2 regions of the Nocardiopsis sp. M1B1 genome follow, and region 1 is predicted to be linked to the other one. Evidence: predicted binding sites of a transcription regulator. Region 1 holds the regulator's gene; the other holds the start of a gene.

Region 1 (5,749 bases):
CAGCCGCCCCAGCCTCACGCGCACCAGCACGACCCCACACAGTCACAGATGCCGCAGGTGCCGCAGGCGTATGGGCAGTCTCAGCAGCACCAGGGACACCAACAGCCTCCGCATCCGCAGCAGCCGCACGGTCAGCGCGAACCCGAGCAGCCGCAGACGCATGGGCAACCGCAGGGACAGCAGGAACCCCTGGAATCACATCCGCCACAGTCACAAGGGCAACAGCAGCCGCTTCCGCCGTCTCAGGCACCACAGCCCCACGGGCAGCAGCAGACCTACCACCCCCACCAGGCCCCACAGGGGCAGTACCCGCCGCCCCCCGGCACCCCGTGGCAACAGCCCCACCCCCAGCAGCCCGCGCCCGAGGTGGTGGCCTCCGTCCAACCGCAGAGCCGGGGCTGCGCCACCGCCGCCGTGGTCGCCGCCGCACTGGTGCTGGTCGTGCTCGCCGCCGGGGCGATCTGGTACGTGGTGGCGCGCGACACCCCGGAGGCGAGCGCCTTCGGGGCGGCGCCCGAGTGCTCCGTCGCCGAGACCGGGACACTGGACGAGCTGGTGCCCGACCACGAACTGGAGGTCGAGGAGCCGGTCGGCGGCCCGCAGGAGGCGTTCGGCTCCGGCTGGCAGTGCCGGTGGGCGACCCCCGGCGGCCCCGGCGAACAGGTTCCGGCCACCGCGACGCTGGTGGCCGTGGCCGCCCCCGACCCGGGCGGCGTCACGACGGCCGCCGACAACCTGCGCACCACCACCTCCCAGTACGACGCGCAGGAGCTGGAAGGCGTCGGAGAGGAGGCGGTCGCCTGGGTCCAGGAGGACCCGTACACGGTCGCCTGCGTCGGCGCCCGGGTGTCCAACCTGTACCTGGAGACCTGTTACACCGTGGCGGCCAGCTACGACGCGCAGAACCCCGGCGACCGGGAGCGCATGGTGGCGGGCGCCGAGGAGTTCGCGCTGTCCGTGACCGAGGCGCTGCCGGACTCCATCCCCGAGTGAGGCCCCGGCGCGGCTACCAGGCCGCGCCCAGGAACTCCTCCAACGCGGGCGAGACCTCCTCGGCGAACGGGCGCTGGGCGTCCAGGACCGTGGCCCCGGGCTCGTCCCGGTAGCGGCGGAAGATGTGGTCGGTGTCGGGGACGTCCACCCGTCGCGCTCCGTCCAGACCGGTCATCAGCCGGTCCACGTCCTGTCGGGAGACCTGCGCGTCCCGCTCCCCCCACAGCACCAGCACCGGGGTGCCCCCGGGCAGGTCCTCCGCCAGTTCGACGGGGTCGAAGGCGTCCATGTAGGCCAGGAAGTCCTCGTTGACGGGGGTGTAGACGCCCATTACGCCCCCGCTGGGCATCTCCACCTCGCTGAGCGCGCGCCCGGACCTGATCGCGGCCCGTCCGGCACGGGAGTCCGAGAGCAGCTGGACCACCTGCCCCTCCTCCACCTGGCCCGAGGCCTCGGCGGCGCGCGCCTGCTCGGTGAGCTGGCGGTCGATCAGGTCGAGGTAGCGCGTACCGGGAGGCGCGGCCAGCACGAGCGCGGGGGAGGGGTGCTCCGCGCCGATGAGCTCGTGGGCGCGCAGCGCGTACAGGGCGCCCTCGCTGTGCCCGACGACGACCACCCGCTCGGGGTCCACCTCGGGCTGGGAGACGAGTTCCTCGTAGGCCGCCGCGACCTGCTCGTCGAAGATCACCGGGTCCACCGGCGCGACCTCGTCGCCGGGGCCCGGCGTCTCGAAGTCCGGACCGCTGCCGTACTTGTCGTAGCGCAGCGAGGCCACCCCGACGTCGGCGAGCACCCGGGACAGGTTCTGGTTGGTGTCGGCGTCGGGGCGCACGGAGCTGTTGCCGTCGCGGTCGGTGGGGCCGCTGCCGGAGATGATGAGCGCGCCCGGAACGGTGCCGGAGACGTCCTGGGGCATCCGGAATGCGCCGGACACCTCGTGCCCGCCGCCCTCGAAGGCCACCTCGCGCTCGACGCCGCCGACCCCCGGCGCCTCGGCGGCCCCGTCGTCGGCGGGGGCGCAGGCGGCGGTCAACAGGACGGCGCTCGCCGCACCGGCCAGTGCGGTGCGCCAGCGGACGGCGGGGGAGGAGGCACGTGTGAACACGTTCTCAGCCTAGCGGCCCGCGCCCGTCGGCCCCGCGCCGTCCACAGGGGGAGGCGTCCCCGATCCCTCCGAGGGGAGAGGGACCGGAGACGCGGGTACGCGGGCACCTCAGACGCGGCGCATGACCGCGACCACCTTGCCGAGGATGGTGGCGTCGTCGCCGTTGATCGGCTCGTAGGCCTCGTTGCGCGGCATCAGCCACACATGGCCGCCCTCCTCGCGGCGCAGCACCTTGACGGTCGCCTCGTCGTCGAGCAGCGCCGCCACGATGTCGCCGTTGTTGGCGTCCTGCTGCTGGCGCACCACCACCATGTCGCCGTCGGTGATGGCGGCGTCGGTCATCGAGTCGCCGACCACGGTGAGCATGAACAGGCGCCCCTCACCCACCAGCTGGCGCGGCAGGGCGAGCACGTCCTCCACCGACTCCTCGGCCAGGATCGGACCGCCGGCGGCGATCCGGCCGACCAGCGGCACGGCCGCGGCGCGCGAGAGGTCGATGTCCTCGGGCACCAGGGTCTGCCCCGAGGCGCGCCCGGGCGTGCGCAGCTCCACCGCGCGCGGCCGGTTCTGGTCGCGGTGCAGGTAACCCTTGCGCTGGAGGACCTTGAGCTGGTGCGCCACGCTGGACGGGCTGGACAGGCCGACCGCTTCCCCGATTTCCCTTATCGACGGGGGGAACCCCCGCTCCCGGACATAGCGCTGGATGCAGTTCAGCACGCTCTGCTGGCGCGCGGTGAGTTTGGGGGCTTCGGGCGTGGACCCGCCCGCGTTCTCCGCTGGTGCGAGAACGGTGACGGTATCTGCGGTTCCGGGATTCTCCTCCGGCACGGCCGGGCCTCCTCGGCATTCGGTTCGGTCAGGGCCTGCTTGTGTGACTGGCCACCCCCGGTCCGCGACCGTGCCGACCTGGGGGTCCACGTGATGGCGAAACCGGTGTGAAATCAAGGCCAACTTTAGTCGTTGCACACGGTGATATCAAACAAGCGTTCGAGGCCGGGGACAATTGCCGTCGCGCGTATTCGCGGTCAATTTCCGGCCTGCACTTACGTGTGTACACGCGTTCACGCGCTGTTGTCCCCGGAATGCGCGAACGCGTGTCCGTGACAGCGGTTCCGGCCAGGCGCGGGGGTCTTATCCCGGGGCGTCGGCTCGACCGAAAACCCCGTGACGTCGGGATTCCCGCGCCCGCCGCCGGGAGCGGCGGCTCCGGTGGGCGGCGCTATCCTTGAGCGCGGTGCCGGGCCGCCCCCGCAGCAGTCCGCCCGCGCCGACTTCCCCGCCCCACCCCGCCGCGGACCGCGATGCCGCGCGGTCCCTCGGCCGTGTTCGTGACACGCCCGCGCCGGGGTTGCGGCGGGGTCAGGAAGAAGTCTAGGTTCGACCACAACATCTGGTGTTGCGACAGGAGTGGTTGCCCAGAAGTTGTGGTTTAGTGGTACCTAGGCGTTGTCGTTCGGCGAGAGAAGCAGGTGAACCAGGGTGCACTGTCCGTTCTGCCGCCATCCGGACACCCGGGTGATCGACAGCAGGTCCACCGACGACGGCGCGGCCATCCGGCGCCGCCGGTCCTGCCCCGTCTGCGAGCGCAGGTTCACCACCCAGGAGACCGTCCTGCTGATGGTGGCCAAGCGCTCGGGGGTCACCGAGCCCTTCAGCAGGACCAAGATCATCGCCGGGGTGCGCCGGGCCTGCCAGGGGCGCCCCGTCTCCGAGGACGCCCTGGCCAAGCTCGGCCAGCAGGTCGAGGAGGAAATCCGCGGCCGCGGCCTGGCCGAGGTCCCGGCCCACGAGATCGGCCTGGCCATCCTGGGGCCGATGCGCGACCTGGACGAGGTCGCCTACCTGCACTTCGCCAGCGTCTACCGCGGCTTCGAGAGCCTCTCCGACTTCGAGGCCGAGATCGCCAGCCTGCGCCAGGACCGCGAGGCCGAGACCGGCGGCCGGAGCGGCGCCACCACGGGGTAGCGCCCCTCGCGGCCGCACGCCGACCGCGCGGGGCCACACCACTCCCGGGACAAGGACGCCGGGCACGGTCGGTGACCGTGCCCACGAGTGAGGGGAGACCCGGCGATGACGGAAACCGCCAACGGTCCGGCCGGACGCAAGGGCAAGGGCAACCGCAAGGGGATCAGGGTGAGGCGCGTCTTCACCTCCCCGGGCACGCACCCCTACGACTCCCTGGAGTGGGAGCGCCGCGACGTCGTCATGACCAACTGGCGCGACGGCACGGTCAACTTCGAGCAGCGCGGGGTGGAGTTCCCCTCCTCCTGGTCGATGAACGCCACCCAGATCGTCACGAGCAAGTACTTCCGCGGCGCGGTGGGCACCCCCGAGCGCGAGTGGAGCCTCAAGCAGCTCATCGACCGCGTCGTCGGCGTCTACACCGAGACCGGCCGCGAGCACGGCTACTTCGCCTCCGCGGAGGACGCCGAGGTCTTCGACCACGAGCTCAAGCACGCCCTCGCCCACCAGCTGTTCAGCTTCAACTCCCCGGTGTGGTTCAACGTCGGTACGAGTGCAAAAGCCCAGGTCAGCGCGTGTTTCATCCTCTCCGTGGACGACACCATGGAGTCGATCCTGGACTGGTACAAGGAGGAGGGGATCATCTTCAAGGGCGGGTCCGGCGCGGGTGTGAACCTGTCGCGCATCCGCTCCAGCAAGGAACTGCTCTCCTCCGGCGGGACGGCCTCCGGGCCCGTCTCCTTCATGCGCGGCGCCGACGCCTCGGCCGGGACCATCAAGTCCGGCGGAGCCACCCGCCGGGCCGCCAAGATGGTCGTACTGGACGTCGACCACCCCGACATCGAGGACTTCGTCGAGACCAAGGCCCGCGAGGAGCACAAGATCCGTGCCCTGCGCGACGCCGGGTTCGACGTCGACCTCGGCGGCGACGACATGTTCAGCGTCCAGTACCAGAACGCCAACAACTCCGTGCGGGTCTCCGACGCGTTCATGCGCGCCGTGGAGAGCGGTTCCGACTTCGGCCTGACCTCCCGCACCACCGGCGAGGTCGTGGCCACGGTGGACGCCAAGGAGCTGTTCCAGCGCATGGCCAGGGCCGCCTGGGAGTGCGCGGACCCGGGCATCCAGTACGACGGCACGATCCAGGACTGGCACACCACGCCCGAGAGCGGACGCATCAGTGCGAGCAACCCGTGTTTTCCGGCTGATCAGCGCGTGCTGACGGACCGTGGACACATACCGATCGGTGATCTGATCAAGCGCGCGGCCCGAGGCGAGACCTTCGCCGTGTACACCAACGACATCACCGCTGAGACGGACGCCCAGAACGCTGTGGTGGCGACGATCCCCACCCAGTACATGGTCACGGGGACCAATGAGATCCTCGAACTGCGTTTCTCTGACGGCTCTCTCCTGCGCTGCACCCCCAACCACCGTCTGTGGACCGAGAACCGCGGCTGGGTGCACGCTGAGAAGCTGCTCTCCGATGACCGAGTCGTCCGTTCCTTCCAGTACGCGCCTCGTTCGAACCCGGTGCTGCGGATTCCCCGTGCGGCGCTGGAAGCCGCACGGACGGTGGCGGCCTTGCCGAGTGTCCGTCCTCTGTACCTGCCGGAGAAGTGGGACGAGGATCCCGACCTCGCGCACTACCTCGGCTGGCTCGTGGGGGACGGCTCGGTCGGTGATCAG
Region 2 (5,749 bases), 2.7 Mb from region 1:
GGCCCAACAGCCCGACGCCCCTCGGCGCTGGCTCGCGGGCCAGGACGCCGAAGTCGAGCCGCCGTGCACGCTGGCCCGCTCCGAGCCCCTGCGTGCGGCGGCCGTGCAGGCGAGCATCACCGCACGAATCCACGATCTGAGCCGCGACAGACCGGAGCGGTCCGTGCCCCCGCTCGCTGCTCTCGTTCTGGACCAGTACCGGCGTTCACGCGCGATTCGTCGCCACCGGCGGGTGGGAGCGCCATCGCCCTGATGAGGCCTGGAGCTCCCGGGGAACCCGCTTCGGAAGCGGTCTTCCGGATGTCTCCCGCTCAGGGGCCCCGGAAACGACTCAGGCCGGAGCGTGTGCTCCGGCCTGGGAAGGTGGTGGGCGATACAGGATTCGAACCTGTGACCTCTACCGTGTCAAGGTAGTTCCGGCTCCGCAGCGACCTGCGCCGATGAGCATTCGCCCAGGTCGGAGGGTTCCGTTGAGGGATCTTCGCGGCGGTTGGGAGCCGTTGGGAGAGGTTCGCGTCTCCCAGAAATCTCCCAGTGCGGGGTGGGAGACGGGTGTCTCCCACCCCGCCCGGCAAGGTGTTTTCGGCCCTGTGAAGGTTCCTCGGTCACCGGGAAAGGGTGATCGGGATGGAGTCCTCCCGCTGGTCACGATGGGTCACCATCGCGGCTGTTCTGCTGCTCGCGGGCATCGCCGCGGTGGTGTCCTACTCGCACATGTACGAACTCGCGCTGCGCCACGGTGAGCCGGAGTGGCGCGCGGCCCTGTTCCCGCTGTCGGTCGACGGCATGATCGTGGGCGCGTCGATGACGCTGCTGAGCGATGCCCGCCACGGTCGGAAGGGCAGCCTGCTGCCCTGGACACTGCTGATCGTCGGCTCCGGCGCGTCCCTGGCCGCCAACGTCGCGGTCGCCGACCCCACGATGTGGTCGCGGATCATCCACGCCTGGCCGAGCTTTGCGCTCATCGGTGCGTACGAGTTGCTCATGCGGGAGTTCCGCGCAACCGCTCGGAGCGTACGCACTGCGTCCGCAGCCCATGAGCAGGCCATGAAACCGATGTCGGGGGTGAAGAGCCAAGTAGCCCAAGGCCCAACCGTCTCGGGTGCTTCGAAAGCCACCGGTCTCCAGGCTGTGCATGGTAGGGATGCCGAGACCACCGCAGGACCCGCCCTGTCACCGTTTCAAGACCGAGCTTGGCAATGGGCGTTGGAACAGCAGCGAGAGACAGGAGAGCTGCCGAGTGGTCGAGAGATCGCGTCCCACTTCGACCGCAAGGAACGTTGGGGGAGGCTGGTCAAGCAGCGAGGACTGCGAGGAGGAGGCCTCCTCGCCCAAGCCGGGTGAGAACCCTTCCCCAGGCTGGTGGAGATCCGCCGCATGACACGAGGCTTCTCAGCACGTCGCAAAGTCGTGCTTTGGTAACCACCGGATTAACTGTTCGTCTGCTAGCTGCACTGTCCGCGTTCTTGTGCTCTTGGGGCGTCGCTCTGCTGGTATGGAAACAACGAAAGCCATCCAGACAAAGGTGGACTCTGGGAGACTGGGTAGTGGCTGTGGGCAACAGCCTCGCGGGCAGCCATCGACCGGACAGTGGAAACCGACGAGGGGTGACGCATTGCGAGAGACCTGTGTAACCATCTTTCTGGGGTCCTTTGCAACAGGCATCACCTGTTGTTAATGTACGGACAGTTGTTCGAATCAAACCTTGCTCATACTGACTGACCGGCCCGCAGCTGGGGTCGCTTGCCCTTATCCGTCTTTGAAAGCTGGTGCCGCTGTGGCAGAACGAAGCTCGATCGAGTGGACCGAAGCCACCTGGAACCCCACCACCGGCTGCGACCGTGTCGCCTCTGGCTGCGACAACTGTTATGCCCTCACCCTGGCCAAACGTCTCAAGGCCATGGGTGCGGAGAAGTACCAAAACGACGGCGACCCACGCACCTCAGGCCCCGGGTTTGACGTGACCATCCACCCGCGAGCTTTGGACATCCCACGCAAATGGAAGAGCCCGCGTCTGGTCTTTGTCAACTCGATGAGCGACCTGTTCCACGCTCGGGTACCCAAGGACTTCATCACCCAGGTCTTCGCCGTGATGGCCGAGACACCCCAGCACACCTACCAGATCCTCACTAAACGCTCTCTGCGCCTGGCCCGCCTCGCTGATCAACTGCCTTGGCCGCCCAACGTCTGGATGGGGGTCTCAGTGGAATCGGCTGATGTGCTCGAACGTGTCGACCACTTGCGCCGAGTTCCTGCGGCCGTACGGTTCTTGTCGTGCGAGCCGCTGCTCGGGCCGTTGCCAGAGCTGAACTTGTCTGGCATCGACTGGGTGATCGCCGGTGGGGAGAGCGGTCGCGGTCACCGTCCCATGCATGTCGACTGGGTGCGCCAGATCCGTGACGCTTGCCAGCAGAGCTCCACCGCCTTCTTTTTCAAGCAGTGGGGCGGACGTACCCCCAAGGCCAATGGGCGCCTCCTCGACGGGCGTACCTGGGATGAGAAGCCGCAGTCTTCCGTGTTGGCCAAAGGCTAGCCGTAGGCCTCGGCATCACGAATGTCACCGGGGGAATAGAAGCGCACCCGGCACCCCTCCGGCCATGGCGTGCGAGCCGTGATCGGTTCGATACGCATCGCCAGTCCCCGCTGGGCGAGTCGGTCCAATACCTGGCGCAGGTGCCTGTCGACATACCGGTGCTCAGCTGCCTCCCGGGACAGCTGGGACCAGGTCCGTTCAGTGCCGGCATGGGCTTCGAGTGCGGCCTCCAGAGCGTCTACCACAGGGGAGTCAGCGAACAGGGTGTCAGCGGCTGCGGTGTCGGCCGAGGCACTGCGCCCGGTGTAGCTGTCCAGTTTCCAGCCGACCGGATTCCAGCACCTGAGCCCGGCTTCACTGTGGGTGGCCATGACCAGATGGTAGACCTCGGTGGTGTTGCTGACACGGACACCGAAGCTGCCCGTGAACAGGCCGAGCTGCTTCAAGCCCTCCTCGTAGGCCGAGGCGAAGGCAGCCTTCCTCGGGCCGTCCCCTGACACGGTCACTGCCGACTTCCAGTGCTCCCCACCGAAGCAGCGGTCCATGGTCCTGCCGTATCCGTCTTTTTCGCAGAACCGGTGCATGTACCCCGTGAAGAGGGTGAGGATGACTTCGTCCCGCCGGTTCTTGAGGCATCGGCGAACCAACTCGAAGGGAGCGTCCCTGATCTTGAACGGGTCGATGATCCACAGTACCGGGCATCCTGGACTGCTGCGCCGCGCGAGCGTGGACAGGTACTCCTGTTGTTCGGTGAAGACCCCGGGTGGCTGGATCATGACATTCAGGTTCGCGTCATGGGGAAGCTTGGCGAACTGCCGGTGCAGCTCCTCGACACGATCGTCTCGCTCTTCCAGGCATATCAGGTCGAGCTTGTTGAACCTCGGGCGCGAGCTGTGCTCCAGATAGGCCTTGGCAGCCAGGATAGGCGACCCCGGGGCTCCGTCTTCGTATATCCCCGGACCAGAAAATGCGTCTACGATAGTCGCCTTCGGGAACCTCTGCAGAATCTTCGCCATCCAGCAGTCCATATATTTGCGGTAGACGAGATGCTTTACCTGCAAGTGCGGATCGCTGGACCAAATCGTTTTGCTATTGAGCTCTTCCGATCGCTTCAACCCGAGCTCCTTGCGACTCGAATCAATTATGACAACCGATACAAGTGTCATACATAGAAAAGTTCGGGAGCAAGTATCACGGGGGCGAATGATAGTCTTTGTCAGGGGCAGGAGCAGATCGGACTGTACTTGACCTGCTACTTCTTGCCTTGGTCGCCCGACGTGACGGCCGGATGCGGTCATCTTGTTGACAGGTCTTCCAAAGACTGATGCGGATACGCTATGCATCGATGCGGCCCGCGAGCGGGGTTGTGGTGTGGTAGGCCAGATTTAGGCAGCCATCGTAGCGGTGGCGAGATCGGTGACGGCCACGATGAACCAGACTGGCAGCGCTGGTATCCGGCGATCGGCTGGTACCCGTAGGCATCCGATGGATGCAAGGTGTCAAGCCACGACCCCCAGCTCGAGTTCGAGCGGATTCGGGAAGGTGGTGGTCTCGTCGTAGGGAACGTCGTGCTGGAGGTAGTGGAACGAGCAACCTACTCAGTTTTTCGTTAGCTGTGTGGGGCTGGAGGGTGGATCTTCAACCCCAGGTGGGTCAGGAAGGACCATGGAAGCCGATCGTCTTCGCAGACACGATTGATGTCTCGTTTGACTGCGTCGCCGACCTCTGTCAGGTGGCACCAGCAGGATTGGCCAACTTCCGTGCCTTGAGGGCTGACCACAACATCTCCACGGGGTTGAGCTCGAGAGTGTAGACAGGTAGCCCTTCCAGAGTGAGCCAGTCCTGGCCTGATGCGTTCTGGGTTTTCCGGAGTCGAGTTTCTAGGTTCTGAGGCCACGTGTCCTCAAGGAGAACATCGTGCGACGTCGTAGCTACCCAGCCGAGTTCCGGTACAAAGTGTTGGTCCTGGTCGAAGCCGGACGTAGTACCGCGATGTGGCGCAGCCAGCTGGTGGGCGCCCCGATCAAGCGATCACTGCTTGCTTACGACTGCTGACCAGGACACACCAACCCCTCAGGACGGTACATCTAGACCAGCACCGCGACCACCGCCTGTTCGTCACCCCACCGGGCACGGAGTCGTCGTCTTCCCTCGGAGGCGGCTCCCAGGACACGCGGAAGCAGCATCTTCCCGTTCGGAATCAGTCGATCGGCGTCATTTGCGGTCTCGGGTTCACTGGAGACCAGGACCTGCTGGGGCCTCCGCTCCAGGAGGCGGCCTTCCTGCCAGACCTCCAGCTCCGCCTGTGCCTGCTCTCCGGCGAGGGCGCGCTGGAAGCAGGCGACGGCCACCGCGTCCTTGGTTCCGTCGTAGACCCAGCGTGTCCCCAGAGTGGAGTGCTCCAACGTGCCGACCAGGTGCTCTTCGTAACCGTGTAGGGGTTCGCCCCGGTAGGTCAGCGGAATGTGGAGCAGTCGTGCCCCGCGTCGAAGCAGGAAGGCCTCCACGCCGACCTCCCCCTCCGGGTCGTCGAACCTGTACTTGCCGAGGTTCTCGTCGCACCCCCGGCCCGCCCACGATTGGTTGTCCAACCAGGTGCTGATCAACGTCATTTTGCTCGGGGTGACAGTAGCTTTGTGAATGATCGCCATGGGCGCCAGTATCCGGCAGAAGTGTTCATGGAGGAAGCTGACTTCCAACCCGGTCCCAGCATCTCGATTGCAGTACAGGACGTCTGTCCTTCCGCTCTTTCTTTTCTGCCGGGGTCATGCTATTGGTCCCCGCCGGGAACCTTGGAGCGCCTCACCCCTGGGATCAGGGCGTGCGGTATCTGGCGTTGCGCTGGGCCCAACTGCTGACCAGTGCTGGCCTCGGCTGTCGACGTTCCGGCGAGGAGATGCGCCGTGCGGATCCGTGCTGAGCTTTTCCTCCGCGAGCCGGGGAAAGCGGCCACATGCCGTCCTCCGGCTCACTGTGATAGCAGAACCCTGAGTTGGCACGAAAAGACACCATCTCAAGATTCCCAGAAGGTACATCCTTTTAATGTCGCTTTCTTGGTGCAGGGTGTGGTACTGGAGCAGAGTCAGTGCCAGAAGCACTGTCCTCTCTTGTGAACAGAGAGATCCACTGTGGCCGGATTCGGCCACAGCTTTGGTCTTTGTGCTGCTCTCCACCTTCCTTTGGGGCAGCCGTCCCGCCTTGGGCGGCTGTGACCTG

The links. The regulator LexA, encoded in region 1, represses DNA repair genes until DNA is damaged. The targets are predictions, from matches to a motif close to TCGAACANNTGTTCGA.
Region 2: the regulator LexA is predicted to act here: its motif matches at 1,682-1,697, upstream of ACSTA4_RS09790 (DUF5131 family protein).

What each region holds. Positions count from the first base shown of each region.
Region 1 is NZ_CP196194.1:5,004,971-5,010,719, reverse strand. It holds gene ACSTA4_RS21755 (hypothetical protein) at 367-993, shown strand; gene ACSTA4_RS21750 (alpha/beta hydrolase family protein) at 1,007-2,098, opposite strand; gene lexA (transcriptional repressor LexA) at 2,207-2,926, opposite strand; gene nrdR (transcriptional regulator NrdR) at 3,578-4,063, shown strand; gene ACSTA4_RS21735 (vitamin B12-dependent ribonucleotide reductase) at 4,169-5,749, shown strand, end outside.
Region 2 is NZ_CP196194.1:2,273,778-2,279,526, forward strand. It holds gene ACSTA4_RS09775 (oxidoreductase) at 1-253, shown strand, start outside; tRNA gene ACSTA4_RS09780 (tRNA-Val) at 365-454, opposite strand; gene ACSTA4_RS09785 (DUF2637 domain-containing protein) at 628-1,344, shown strand; gene ACSTA4_RS09790 (DUF5131 family protein) at 1,778-2,533, shown strand; gene tcmP (three-Cys-motif partner protein TcmP) at 2,530-3,648, opposite strand; gene ACSTA4_RS09800 (maltokinase N-terminal cap-like domain-containing protein) at 4,621-5,184, opposite strand.